3 regions of the Staphylococcus pseudoxylosus genome follow, and region 3 is predicted to be linked to each of the others. Evidence: predicted binding sites of a transcription regulator. Region 3 holds the regulator's gene; each other region holds the start of a gene.
The links. The regulator LexA, encoded in region 3, represses DNA repair genes until DNA is damaged. The targets are predictions, from matches to a motif close to CGAACATATGTTCG.
Positions count from the first base shown of each region.

Region 1: cadC (Cd(II)/Pb(II)/Zn(II)-sensing metalloregulatory transcriptional repressor CadC) is a predicted target of LexA. The motif match lies at 1,807-1,820, and genes of this name have one in related genera.
Region 2: LG295_RS08900 (YolD-like family protein) is a predicted target of LexA. The motif match lies at 1,434-1,447, and genes of this name have one in related genera.

Region 1 is NZ_CP085025.1:32,606-35,894, reverse strand. It holds gene arsB (arsenite efflux transporter membrane subunit ArsB) at 1-498, shown strand, start outside; gene arsC (arsenate reductase (thioredoxin)) at 516-911, shown strand; partial or broken gene LG295_RS13920 (recombinase family protein) at 1,218-1,715, opposite strand; gene cadC (Cd(II)/Pb(II)/Zn(II)-sensing metalloregulatory transcriptional repressor CadC) at 1,841-2,209, shown strand; gene LG295_RS13910 (cadmium-translocating P-type ATPase CadA) at 2,202-3,289, shown strand, end outside.
Region 2 is NZ_CP085024.1:1,870,267-1,873,555, reverse strand. It holds gene LG295_RS08910 (N-acetylmuramoyl-L-alanine amidase family protein) at 1-430, shown strand, start outside; gene LG295_RS08905 (hypothetical protein) at 588-1,355, shown strand; gene LG295_RS08900 (YolD-like family protein) at 1,698-1,895, shown strand; gene LG295_RS08895 (acryloyl-CoA reductase) at 1,944-2,915, opposite strand; gene LG295_RS08890 (MarR family winged helix-turn-helix transcriptional regulator) at 3,034-3,289, shown strand, end outside.
Region 3 is NZ_CP085024.1:1,668,177-1,671,465, reverse strand. It holds gene guaC (GMP reductase) at 1-363, shown strand, start outside; gene LG295_RS08010 (CAP-associated domain-containing protein) at 399-1,397, shown strand; gene lexA (transcriptional repressor LexA) at 1,594-2,217, opposite strand; gene sosA (DNA damage-induced cell division inhibitor SosA) at 2,360-2,593, shown strand; gene LG295_RS07995 (DUF896 domain-containing protein) at 2,721-2,969, shown strand; gene tkt (transketolase) at 3,046-3,289, shown strand, end outside.

The sequences.
Region 1 (3,289 bases), on a different replicon from region 3:
CGTAAATCTAAAGCCGTGCATACGAAACAAGTAATTAAAGGTGCGCCATGGAATATTGTTTTATTCTCTATTGGTATGTATCTCGTCGTATTTGGTTTGAAAAACGTGGGCATTACAACACTTCTTGGTGATGTACTAACAAACATTTCAAGTTATGGCTTATTTAGCAGCATTATGGGTATGGGCTTTGTAGCTGCATTCCTATCCTCTATTATGAATAACATGCCAACCGTTTTAATAGATGCAATAGCAATTGGTCAATCGAGTGCTACAGGAATATTAAAAGAAGGTATGATTTATGCGAATATTATCGGATCTGATTTGGGGCCTAAGATAACACCAATTGGTTCGTTAGCCACACTTCTTTGGTTACACGTACTAACTCAAAAAGGTGTCAAGATTTCTTGGGGAACCTATTTTAAGACCGGAATTATTATCACAATCCCTGTTTTATTTGTAACCCTATTAGGTCTATATTTAACACTAATAATTTTTTAAAAGAGAGGTAATAATAAATGGATAAGAAAACAATTTACTTTATATGTACTGGTAATTCTTGTCGTAGTCAAATGGCTGAGGGCTGGGGAAGAGAAATACTCGGCGAAGAATGGAATGTTTACTCAGCAGGTATCGAAACGCATGGCGTAAATCCTAAGGCGATAGAAGCTATGAAAGAAGTGGATATTGACATATCAAACCATACTTCTGATTTAATTGATAATAAAATTTTAAGACAATCAGACCTAGTTGTTACACTTTGTAGTGATGCTGATGAGAATTGTCCAGTCATCCCGCCTAATGTAAAAAAAGAACATTGGGGCTTTGATGACCCGGCAGGTAAATCTTGGTCAGAATTTCAACGTGTAAGAGATGAAATAGGTCAAAAGATCAAGCAATTTTATGATAATTAAGTTAATATAAAATTCAAAAACAGAGGATAAGCATTGTTATATGTGCTTATCCTCTGTTTTATATAATGATATTTGCTGCTTACCTTTTTCTGTTAGTTCTGCATATATTGTTGTGCCACATATAGGAAAACACCCATTGTAGAATAACTCTATATTTTTTGCTAAATCTTGCCTCGCTATGCTTTCAAGTGCTAATAAAAAATTTTTTCGCTTACATCTAAAGTTTTAAAATCTACACTTTATTCTTCTCTAATCGATAACAGTACATTATACACTAAATCTTGTTTTAACAACGTTCATCACCTCTTATTTATCTAGATGACGATACAAGGTTGCTCTACTTATATTTGTCTGTTCTTTTATCTCATCTAAAGTGTATTTTTTGCTCATATACATCTCAATAGCATCTCTAAGGTTATTATCATCGCGTTTGGGTCTACCTAAAGTTTTTCCTTTTTTTGCGTAATTTTCTAATCCTGCTCGTGTTCTAAATTTAACGATGTCACTTTGAAAGTCTGTAATATTATGTAATATTTCTAGAAATTCCCCTTTGATATCTTTATAAATATATCGATTTAAATTGATTACATATAAAGATATTTCCTCTTGTGAAAGATAATCTAATATATCTACTAAATGCTTCGTAGAATCTGCAAGTATACATAAATCCGTAATATATAACTTATCACCCGTCACTAGTTTCTTGCTTAAAAGAACATCTAATTCATTTCTATTTTTATTATTAGCATGAATTTCTTCAACAATTTCATTTGTATGGGTTTCGATTTTCTTTTTTTGTTCGTTTTTGAGACTAGAATTTTATGCCCTACTTACTTCTTTTATTTTCATTCAAATATTTGCTTGCATGATGAGTCGAAAATGGTTATAATATATTCAAATAAATATTTGAATGAAGATGGGATGATAATATGAAAAAGAAAGATACTTGTGAAATTTTTTGTTATGACGAAGAAAAGGTTAATCGAATACAAGGGGATTTACAAACAGTTGATATTTCTGGTGTTAGCCAAATGTTAAAGGCTATTGCCGATGAAAATAGAGCAAAAATTACTTACGCTCTGTGTCAGGATGAAGAGTTGTGTGTTTGTGATATAGCAAATATCTTAGGTATTACGATAGCAAATGCATCTCATCATTTACGTACGCTTTATAAGCAAGGGGTGGTCAACTTTAGAAAAGAAGGAAAACTAGCTTTCTATTCTTTAGATGATGAACATATCAGGCAGATAATGATGATCGCCCTAGCACATAAGAAAGAAGTGAAGGTCAATGTCTGAACAAAAGGTTAAACTAATGGAAGAAGAAATGAACGTCTATCGGGTCCAAGGATTTTCATGTGCAAATTGTGCAGGAAAGTTTGAGAAAAATGTTAAAAAGATTCCAGGCGTTCAGGACGCAAAAGTAAATTTTGGAGCTTCAAAAATTGATGTCTTCGGCAGTGCAACTGTTGAAGAACTAGAAAAGGCTGGTGCTTTTGAAAATCTTAAAGTGGCACCAGAGAAACCTAAAAGACGGGTAGAACCTGTGGTAATTAAAGATAAAAACGTTTACCGTGTGGAAGGATTTTCCTGCGCAAATTGTGCGGGGAAGTTTGAAAAAAATGTAAAACAAATAGCTGGAGTTGAGGATGCAAAAGTAAACTTTGGCGCTTCTAAAATTGATGTATATGGAAATGCATCGGTTGAAGAACTTGAAAAAGCAGGTGCTTTTGAGAATCTAAAAGTATCTCCTGAAAAACTAGCGAATCAAACGATACAAAGGGTTAAAGATGACACTAAGGCTCATAAAGAAGAGAAAACACCATTTTATAAAAAACATAGTACATTGCTGTTTGCCACACTACTAATTGCTTTTGGTTACCTTTCTCACTTTGTAAATGGAGAAGATAACCTCGTAACTTCCATGTTATTTGTAGGTTCTATTGTAATTGGCGGATATTCATTATTTAAAGTCGGTTTTCAAAATTTGATACGCTTTGATTTCGACATGAAAACCCTGATGACCGTTGCCGTTATTGGAGCTGCCATTATTGGTGAATGGGCAGAGGCATCTATTGTTGTTATTCTCTTTGCAATCAGTGAAGCACTTGAACGCTTCTCTATGGACAGAGCAAGACAATCCATACGTTCATTGATGGATATCGCCCCAAAAGAAGCACTAGTTAGACGAAATGGTCAGGAAATAATAATCCATGTGGACGATATCGCTGTGGGTGATATCATGATTGTCAAACCAGGGGAGAAAATTGCCATGGATGGAATCATTGTGAATGGCTTGTCGGCTGTCAATCAGGCAGCTATAACAGGAGAATCTGTTCCCGTCTCCAAAGCGGTAGATGACGAAGTATTTGCAGGTAC
Region 2 (3,289 bases), 200 kb from region 3:
TTATGGAAGAAATGATATAAGTGTACTTGATAATTTAGTACTCAAGCATATGAAAGGTGATTCACCAACACAAAAAGTAGCAAAAGACGTAAAAGAACCTATCAAAGCAAAATCACCTCGTACAGTTTGGGCGTGGAATGGTATATTCACATCTAGTAAAAATAATACGGAACCAATTGTTGTTAGACGTGCAATGGGATTAAATAAAGCGCAAGTAGATAGAGGTTCTTGGATTTATCCTGGGGAATTTGTAAAATTTGACCAAGTTATTAAAGATAAGAAAAATGACTTGTGGTGGATTAGATTTAAATACCAAGCAGATGGAGCAAACAAAAAGGATAATTTCTTTATGCCTATAGGTAGGATTACTGATAAAGAAGAGAAGTTATTGAAAGAAAAAGCATTATGGGGTAGGTTATTAGTTAAATAATATCGATATTGTATTTGTTTAAATTCTTTTTATTATATAAATTAGATATATATAGTGTGGTAAAATATAAAAGGTAATATCAGCACATCAACTTTTTATAATGAGCAAGTATGACTATTTACTTGCTCGTTTATTTTATATAAATGGAGGTATTAAAATGGATGAATTTAATATTGCAATGGGATTTATCACTTCTTTAGGGTTTGTTTTTACATTGCTTACTTTATACAAAGATAGAAAAAAGGAAGAAATAAGAAGAAACCGAACAAAAGATATATTAGTTAAAAATATAAAAGATAATACAAATTATCTAAAAAAATATTATGATAAATTCGAGCATAACTATGATATGTATAAAGAAACCAAAGAAAATCAACCCTCACAAGAATTTAATCATAGAATAGATCTTATCACCTATTTCATTAATTCTTATAGCAATGATCTTTTTTTAGAAAATCTAAAGAAGATCAATCATAATATTGAGTCTTATTATATTAACAATATTGAAGACTCTAAATTCGATTATGATACGTATTTTGAATTAAAAACAGATTTAAATGAATTGATAAAAAAATTAGAATATTATAAGTATCAAATCGATATATTTATAGAACCATACGATGAATACTTAAAATACAACTTAAATGAAAAGATCATTTCCAAAAATCATACAATATCTAATGATTTAGTAACTAATGATTTCAACTATACTGGAAACGATTCTATTATAAATCCAGTGATGTATTATAATAGAATAATAAGAGAGTACGATAAATATTTTAATGATTTAGAAAATTTAAGTGTACCTTTAATGGCTTCAAATGATGGTCAAACGGCTGTAAGGTCGTTTATTGACATAGATTTTGACAGTGTTCATGAAGAAGTAAATAATATTATTAATAAGACAACTCAAAATATCAATTGAGGATGAATAGTAACGAAATAATTACATAGAATTATACAAAACCACCTAAGGTAGGTGGTTATTTTTTATTTACATATACGAACAAGAGTTCTGTTATATTTATGAGGTGATAATATGAAAGTAATAAATCCAGACGCACCAGATGAATATAAATATGAAACTGATTACCGTAATACACCTAGAGAATATCTTAACACACGTATACCGCAAGGGCGAGGCGTGGTTAAGTAGCAAGCCTTTAAGACACTGCCTGAACAATAAGAGCAACTAGAACAATACATACAAGACCAATACATACAAGACCAAAATAAGATTGATAGACCATCATTAAGTGATCATCAATTGAACTATTTAAATGATAAGTTGATATTTAAAATGTATAATGACCCTACAATTGAATTACGTTATTTTGTAGATGGATATATTAAAACCAAAGAGGGTTATATTCATAAGGTGGACGTTCACACACAAACACTATATTTACATGAAGAAAATGGGGTCAGTAAGGTTAATTGGTTATATATTGTGGAGATAAAATAAACCCACTTAAATGAATAGGTGGGTTGTTTAGTAGGATAGGGATTTTAATTAAATTTTTAAGATTGTTCTTCCTAGATGTTCACCATTTAATAGTTGTTTTATAACTTTATCAATTTCTTTGAAATTAATTTCATTGTATAAAAGAGAACCACCGATGTTCCATTCATTTGATAATTTCTCCCATAAATATTCTCGAGTTCCATAATCAATATAAACAGAATCTATACCAATTAATTTTATCCCTCGAAGAATAAAAGGAAGAATATTTGCGCTTAATTCATTGCCTGCTGCATTACCACAAACAGTAGCGCAACCTTGATAACTTAAATGTTTTAATCCAAATATTGTTATGTCTCCACCAACTGTATCTAAAAAATAGTCGAATACTTCTTTTTTAATTGGTTTATTATCATCTTCCATTATAATAGCTTGTTTAGCACCTAAATTTTCAGCCACTTTTATTTGTCTGTTTTTTCTTACTAAAGCAGTGATATTTTTATATCCAATTTTACTTAATATTTGAATAGCAATGCTACCGACACCACCAGTAGCTCCTGAAACTAATATTTCGGGTTGCTGGTCTACGGTCATACCACTTTTTTGAAGTTCAAATATTGATAGAGCTGCTGTGAAACCAGCTGTACCATATATCATTGATTCTTTATTGGATAAACCTTTAGGTAGAGGTATTATCCAATCAGAAGGAACTTGTGCATATTCTGAAAATCCTCCAGTATGAGTCATTCCAACATCATATCCTGTTACAAGAACTTGGTCCCCTTTATTAAATTTTTCATTTATACTTGATTCAACAGTACCTACAAAATCTATTCCTGGTATCATAGGATAGTCTTTAATTACTCCGCCTTTGTATTGTAATCCGAGCATATCTTTATAATTTAAGGAAGAATATTCTATTTTTACTAAAACATCACCTTTTGATAAAAATGTCTTATCTATACTTTCTATTTCGTAATTTACTTCAGAATCTTTTTTTCTAACTACAAGTGCGTTGAACATAAACTAGCCTTCTTTCATATTTTGGTTAAAAACATTTTTGTAACAAAAGTATTTCGTTGAAAAAGATAACATGCTATAATTTCTAAGTCAATATAATAATTTAAGAGAGGTCTAAATCATGGATATAGATAATTGTGTAAACTACTTATTAAGCACTTCTCAAAACAAAGTGTTTAAATATTTCAAGGAGTTATTAAGCCCTTATAATGTCACTCCGTCAGAGTATGGAGTATTAAATTGTTTGATTAATAGCAACTTAAATACTCCAAAATTAATTTGTAATGCATTAAAATTAGAAGCCCCAACTTTATCTGGCATACTATATAAAATGGCAAAAAAAGATTTGATAGTACGTAAAACTGATGAAGAAAATA
Region 3 (3,289 bases):
GATGGTGGTATTAGAACGCACGGTGATATTGCTAAATCTATACGTTTTGGTGCATCTATGGTAATGGTCGGGTCATTATTTGCTGCACATGAAGAGTCACCTGGTGAAACAGTGGAATTAGATGGTAAATTATATAAAGAATATTTCGGTAGCGCCTCTGAATTCCAAAAAGGTGAACATAAAAATGTAGAAGGTAAGAAAATGTTTGTTGAACACAAAGGTTCATTATCTAATACATTGATTGAAATGCAACAAGACTTGCAAAGTTCAATTTCATATGCGGGTGGCACTGACCTTAAATCACTAAGAAAAGTAGATTATGTAATTGTAAGAAACTCAATTTTTAACGGTGATAGAGACTAATATATTAGTAGGTGTAAAAAATTAGAAAATTATTCTTGTATGTACTTATTTTATTAGTAGTTATTCTTGTCATACCAATCAAAGAAACAGAACCAATGATTACAGTACAACAGCAATTAAAGGATAAAGTTGCCGATTGGTCTTCATCAAAAACAACTAATGAAGATGCGTTGAAAGTACCTAGTAAACAAGAATTTGCAGTTAACAATATTCAAATGAATATGACTAGAAGCGCTGTAGAAGAAAAGCTAGGTAGTTCCCAACGTGTCACATCAAATGAATATGGTACAAATTGGCACACGTATTATTCGGATGGTTATAGAGGATTTGTGATGGTTAGTTATATAGATGATAAAGTAAATGCGCTATATAGTAACCAAAACGTTATATCATCTAAATCAAAAATTAAATATGGTACACCTAAAGATAAGGTAAGGGACCGTTTAGGTAAACCTATTACTGATAAGCAAAAAGGTCATGTGAAATTTGATGTTCAAGATGATGAATTTGATAATTTTCATAAAGACAAAATATATACAACGACTTTTTATGATAAACATGAGAGCAATAACTTAACAGCACTATTACAAGTTAGTGAAAAAATGGAAAACCGACTACAACAACAATATGGCGCGCCATCTGAGGGGTTAGCTCAAAGCTTTGAATTGCAAAACTTTGATTTAGTTAATTCAGAACGAGTGCAGCATGAGTTAGAGCCACTTAAATATTCTACTAGTATTTCTGATACAGCTAGAAAACACAGTAAAGATATGGCTGAACATAATTATTTTGATCATAATAATTTATCAGGCGATACGCCATTTGATCGTATGGAAGCTGACGGACACGATTTTAATGCAGCAGGTGAAAACTTGGCGTATGGTCAAACAAGTAGTATTTATGCTCACCAGGGCCTAATGAATTCATTAGGACATAGAAAGAATATTCTTAAGAAAGAATTTAATACACTTGGTGTAGGTGTTGACTTTAATAAGGATCGTCAGCCTTATTGGACAGAAAATTATACTGGATAATGTTTAGGGCTGTTGTGAGAGGGTATCTTTTATCATGTGAGGATGAAAAGTTATGACAACAAACAAAAAAGACGAAACAGAAGATATACTTGAAAAAGTAAAAGACGTTTTAGAGAAAAAAGATGAAAAAAGAGAGGGTGCGCGATGAGCGCATCCTCTTTTTTTGAGAGTGTTAGCATTAGAGTCGAAATATCAATTACATTTCTCTAAATAATCCAACCACTTTTCCTAATACGGTTACATTATCAAGATAAATTGGTCCCATTGTGCTATTTTCCGGTTGCAAACGATAGCGCGTTTTTTCTTTATAAAAACGTTTAACAGTCGCTTCATTCTCTTCTGTCATCGCAACGATAATATCGCCGTTCTCTGCAATAGTTTGACTTCTTACGATAACTTTATCTCCATCAAGAATACCAGCTTCAATCATACTATCACCAACAACGTTTAAGATGAATATATCACTATTGTGGGTTGAAGTGAAATGTTCTGGTAATGGAAAGTATTCTTCAACATTTTCAACCGCAGAAATAGGTACACCTGCAGTTACTTTCCCTATAACAGGAACGTGGATTGTTTCTTCCATATTAATAGATTCACCTAATTGTTCTGACACAATTTCAATGGCACGAGGCTTAGTTGGGTCTCTTCTAATGTAACCTTTTTCCTCTAATCTAGATAGATGGCCATGAACTGTTGAACTAGAGGCTAATCCAACAGCTTCTCCAATTTCTCTAACGCTTGGTGGATACCCTTTGGATTGGACGGTTTGCTTGATATATTCAAAAATTTCATTTTGTCGTTTAGTTAACTCTCTCATAATAGGCACTCCCTAATTTAATTTAACTTAATTATAGCATGCTTATCGCGTTTTTACAAACGTTTGTTCGTTTGGTTGTTGACACAGAACAGATGTTCTGATAAAGTAACTATACAAACAAACGTTCTAGGAGTGGTTATGAATGATGAAGAACTATAAATCGCAAATAAAGTCTTATATTATAGTTTTGGTAGTGACAATGGTGCTTTGCGCCTTATTTATATTAAGTGCTCACAATAGTGCAAATTCAGAACAGACGTACGAAATGACTGACCATCAAATGACAAGCCAATCAGTAAATGGCGAACAGAGTAATGATGAAACTAAACTACAAAGCGAACAAACTTCACAGCAAGTGATGGCAGCTGTTCACTAATAGTTTTTAGTGGCGTAAACTTTAGTGAATAGAAATGTTAATATAATGGTGTTTTTGTGAGCGAAACAATTTAGTTTCGTTCATTTTTTTGTTATATTTTTTATATAAATAATATCGGAGGTTTATTATGGCTGATAAAGACGGTGTAGATTTACAACGCATCAATGAATTAGCAAAAAAGAAAAAAGAAAAAGGATTGACTGAAAAAGAAGCTAAAGAACAATCTAAATTGAGAAAAGCTTACTTAGATTCATTTAGAGAAAAATTTAAGCAGCAAATTGAAAGTACAAGAGTCATAGATCCTGAAGGAAACGATGTAACGCCTGATAAAGTGAAAAATATATTAGATTCTAAAAATAAAGAAGATAAAAACTAAATCAATTTTTTGTTAAATAGATACCAAATAAGGTATAATAAGATAGAAACTTGCTAGAAGAAAGGAAGTCATTTAGATGAATAAAGAAAAAGATCAATTAGCGGTAGATACGATTAGAGCACTAAGTATCGATGCAGTTGAACAAGCAAATTCAGGACACCCTGGATTACCAATGGGCGCTGCTCCTATGGCATACACATTATGGACACGTCACTTGAATTTTAATCCCCAATCAAAAGATTTCTTTGACAGAGATCGTTTTGTATTATCAGCTGGACATGGTTCTGCGTTATTATATAGCTTATTACATGTTTCAGGAA